2 regions of the Mesorhizobium sp. B2-8-1 genome follow, and region 1 is predicted to be linked to the other one. Evidence: riboswitches for the same ligand, from Rfam matches in the RefSeq annotation. Region 1 holds a riboswitch; the other holds the start of a gene.
The links. Region 1 has a riboswitch for S-adenosylmethionine ahead of FJ428_RS20520 (O-succinylhomoserine sulfhydrylase). Riboswitches for the same ligand answer to the same signal wherever they lie in the genome.
Positions count from the first base shown of each region.

Region 2: another riboswitch for S-adenosylmethionine. It lies ahead of FJ428_RS11935 (homoserine O-acetyltransferase); the one in region 1 lies ahead of FJ428_RS20520 (O-succinylhomoserine sulfhydrylase).

Region 1 covers NZ_VFTX01000008.1:77,642-79,839, reverse strand. Annotated here, with positions in the region: gene FJ428_RS20520 (O-succinylhomoserine sulfhydrylase) at 1-810, opposite strand, end outside; SAM riboswitch at 868-945, opposite strand; gene FJ428_RS20515 (2'-deoxycytidine 5'-triphosphate deaminase) at 1,023-2,117, shown strand.
Region 2 covers NZ_VFTX01000004.1:36,615-38,812, forward strand. Annotated here, with positions in the region: gene FJ428_RS11935 (homoserine O-acetyltransferase) at 1-872, opposite strand, end outside; SAM riboswitch at 992-1,069, opposite strand; gene hisC (histidinol-phosphate transaminase) at 1,206-2,198, shown strand, end outside.

The DNA of each region.
Region 1 (2,198 bases):
GCTCTCCGTCTGCTGGCGCACGCGCAGCGGCAGCGTTTCCAGGCCCTTCAGCAGCGTCCAGGCATTGAACGGCGACAGGCTGGGGCCGGTATGGCGGAAATAATCGTGCAGGTTCTCGTCGATCCACTTCTTGTCCGACAGAATGACGCCGCCGAGACATCGGCCCTGGCCATCGATGTGCTTGGTCGCCGAATAGACCACGATATGCGCGCCGAGCTGCAACGGCTTCTGCTGCAGCGGCGTGGCGAAGACATTGTCCACGACCAGCCGCGCGCCGATCGAATTGGCAAGCGAAGCGACGGCGGCGATGTCCACCACCTCAAGCGTCGGGTTGGTCGGGCTTTCCAGGAAAAACAGCTTGGTGTTGGGCCGAACCGCCTTTTCCCAATTGGCGATGTCGGTGCCGTCGACCAGCGTCGCCTCGATGCCGTAGCGCGGCGCCAGCGTCTCGACCACCCAGCGGCAGGAGCCGAACAGGGCGCGCGCCGCAACGATATGATCGCCGGCCTTGACGCTGCACAGGAGGGCTGCCGTCACCGCCGCCATGCCGGACGCGGTGGCGCGCGCGTCCTCGGCGCCTTCGAGCGCGCACATGCGCTTCTCGAACATGTCGACGGTCGGATTGGCGTAGCGCGAATAGATGAAGCCCGGTTCCTCGCCCTTGAAGCGGGCTTCGGCGGCTTGGGCCGTCTCATAGACATAGCCTTGGGTCAGGTATATCGCCTCGGAAGTCTCGCCGAAGCCGGAACGCAGGGTTCCGCCATGCACGAGTGCGGTCTGAGGCTTCCAGTTGCGCGTCTTGCTCGTCATCGTCCTATCCAAACACAAAAAAACCGGCCGCGAAAAAGTCGCAACCGGTCCATGCGGCCTTGCGGCCCGACGGTCCTTTAGCGACTTGTTTAACGTGGCTGCAAGCCGACCGGCCAAATCACCACGGGATAACGACCCTTTAGACCCGCGCCACGCTTGCGTCAATTGCCGGCTTCATTAAGAGACTTGTACCAGCAGAGCGGAGCCAGACTTTGCGGCAGACAGGAATTCTTCCCGATCAGGACATTGCGGCGCTGTTCCAGTCCGGCGCGCTGAAGTCGTCGCGTGCGCTCGACGCCGACCAGATCCAGCCGGCCAGCCTCGATCTGAGGCTCGGCGACAAGGCGTGGCGGGTGCGCGCGTCCTTCCTGCCGGGTCCCAACCACAAGGTCAGTGAAAAACTCGACCGGCTGAAGCTGCACGAGATCAGCCTGGCCGACGGCGCCGTTCTGGAAACCGGCTGCGTCTACATCGTGCCCCTGCTCGAAAGCCTGGCGCTGCCGGCGGAAATTTCGGCGTCCGCCAATCCCAAGAGCTCGACCGGGCGGCTCGATATCTTCACCCGCGTGATGACCGATCGCGGCCACGAGTTCGACAAGATCGCCGCCGGCTATCATGGTCCGCTCTATCTCGAAGTCAGCCCACGCACCTTCCCGATCGTCGTGCGCGCCGGCTCGCGCCTTTCGCAGATACGCTTCCGCACCGGCAATGCGCTGCTCTCGGAAGCAGAGTTGCATCAATTGCACCGGGCCGAAATGCTGGTCGCCACCGAACCGCCGAACATCTCCGGCGGCGGCATCGCATTGTCGATCGATCTCAACGGCGACAGTGACGGGCTGGTCGGCTATCGCGGCAAACACCATACCGGCCTCGTCGATGTCGACAAACGCGCGGCGCAGGAGATCGTCGACTTCTGGGAGCCGATCCACAAGAGCGGCGCCGGCGAGCTGGTGCTCGATCCGGACGAGTTCTACATCCTCGTCAGCCAGGAAGCGGTGCATGTGCCGCCGCTCTACGCGGCCGAAATGACGCCCTTCGATCCGCTGGTGGGCGAGTTCCGTGTCCACTATGCCGGCTTCTTCGATCCGGGTTTCGGCCATTCGGCGGCCGGCGGCACCGGCAGCCGCGCCGTGCTCGAAGTGCGCAGCCATGAGGTGCCGTTCATCCTCGATCATGGCCAGATCGTCGGCCGGCTGGTCTACGAGCATATGCTGAAGCGGCCGCAGGCGCTTTACGGCACCGAGCTCGGCTCGAACTACCAGGCGCAGGGCCTGAAGCTGTCCAAGCACTTTCGCGCCGCGCCCTGAACGCTCATCACCGTCAGGCAAGATACTTGCCTGCGCCGGCTCGCCATGCTTGGCTGCCTCGCCGGCCGCCGACGTGGCGGC
Region 2 (2,198 bases), on a different contig from region 1:
ATGTAGAGATAGGAATTGGCGTCGAAGCGGTCGACGAAAGTCATGCCCTGGTGACGCAGATAGCTCTCGATCTGGAAATCGGCGTCGAAGCCGAAGGTCAGCGCTTCGCGGTCCTGCAGGTTGCGGCCGAACTTCCGGTGCAAGGCTGCTTCCGACAGGTAGGTGATGTGGGCGGCCATGCGCGCCACGGCGAGCCCCTTTTCCGGGCGTTTGCCGTGGTCGAAATACTTGCCGCCATGCCATTCTGGGTCCGCCATCACGGCCTGCCGGCCGACCTCGTGGAAAGCGATGTTCTGCGAGGAATGACGCGCGCCGGTGGCGATCGGCAGCGCCGAGAAAACACGCTCCGGATAGCTCGACGCCCATTGCAGCACCTGCATGCCGCCCATCGACCCGCCGAGCACGCAAAACAGTTTTTCGATGCCGAAATGGTCGATCAGCATCTGCTGGGCACGCACCATGTCGCGGATGGTGATGACCGGAAGGTCGAGCCCATAGGGCTTGCCGGTAGCGGGATTGGTGGAGGCCGGGCCGGTGGAACCGAGGCAGCCGCCGATGACGTTTGAGCAGATGACGAAGAAGCGGTTGGTGTCGATGATCTTGCCGGGTCCGATCAGCACTTCCCACCAACCCGGCTTGCCGGTCACCGGATTGGTGCTGGCCACATGCTGGTCGCCGGTCAATGCGTGGCAGACGAGAATGGCGTTTGAACGGGCGTCGTTCAGCGTGCCGTAGGTCTGGTAGGCGATCTGGAACGGCGACAGCAGCGTGCCGGCGTCGAGCTTGAGCGGCTTGTCGGCGCCGAAGCGCACGACCGGGCTCGACGGTTGGTCTGCCTCGTTGTTGGTTCTGCCAGCGCGCTGAGCGGCCATCTCGTCTCTCTTGCTGCACCTTGCCTTTGCGGAAATCGCTGCCGATCTCCGCGCCGCCGATGCGTTCGTCCGGCCGATCGCGGACAACAAAAAACCGGCATTGCCTTCGCAAAGCCGGTTACGTCGCGCAAACGGCCCTTTAGCGAATTGTTTAACGTGGCTGCAAGCCGACCGGCCAAATCACCACGGAACTGTCGATGCCCTTCTAGAACTCACCTGCCTCGCCGTCAATGCCGCTTGCTGGCACCACTGCCACCTCTCGACATTGCCGGCCATGGCTTGTATTTCCGCAGCGGCTTCCAGGATGGAGGCGTTCTCGACGGATTTTGCGATATGAGCCAGACCTCGGACAAGACACGTCCAACCCCGCGCGCGGGCATCATGGACATCCAGGCCTATGTGCCGGGCAAGAGCTCGGCCCCCGCCGGGGTGGACAAGGTCCACAAGCTGTCGTCGAACGAGAACCCGCTCGGCCCCTCGCCGAAGGCAATCGAGGCCGCGCGCGAGGTCGCCGCCAAGCTCGACGTCTATCCCGACGGCACCGCCCGGCGCCTGCGCGAAGCAATCGCCGAGGTGCATGGTCTGAACGCACAGAACATCATCTGTTCCAACGGCTCCGACGAGATCCTCGGCCTCATGGCGCAGACTTATCTCGCCCCCGGCGACGAGGCCATATTCACCGAACACGCCTTCATGGTCTACAAGATCTACATCCAGTCGGCGGGGGCGACGCCTGTCGCGGTCAAGGAGACCGAGGAGCGCGCCGACATCGATGCGATCCTGGCGGCCGTCACGCCACGTACGAAGATCGTGTTCCTCGCCAATCCCAACAATCCAACCGGCACTTACGTGCCGTTCCAGGAGGTGCGCCGCCTGCATGCCGGCCTGCCGAAGAACGTGCTTCTGGTGCTCGATGCCGCCTATGCCGAATATGTCAGGCGCAACGACTATGAGGCCGGCATCGAGCTCGCGGGCAGCTCTCAGAACGTGGTCATGACCCGCACCTTCTCCAAGATCGGACTTGGCGGGGCGCGGATCGGATGGATGTATGGGCCGATGCACATCGTCGACGCGATCAACCGCATACGCGGTCCCTTCAACGTCAATGCGACGGCGATCGAGGCCGGCATCGCCGCCGTCCGCGACCGCACCCATATCGAGCGCAGCGTCGCGCATAACGAGACCTGGCTGGCCTGGCTGAGCGAACAGATGACCGGGCTCGGGTTGCGGGTGACGCCGAGCGTCGGCAATTTCCTCCTCATTCATTTTCCCGACGACGGCAAGCATTCGGCCGCGGCGGCGGACGATTATCTCACCCAGCGCGGC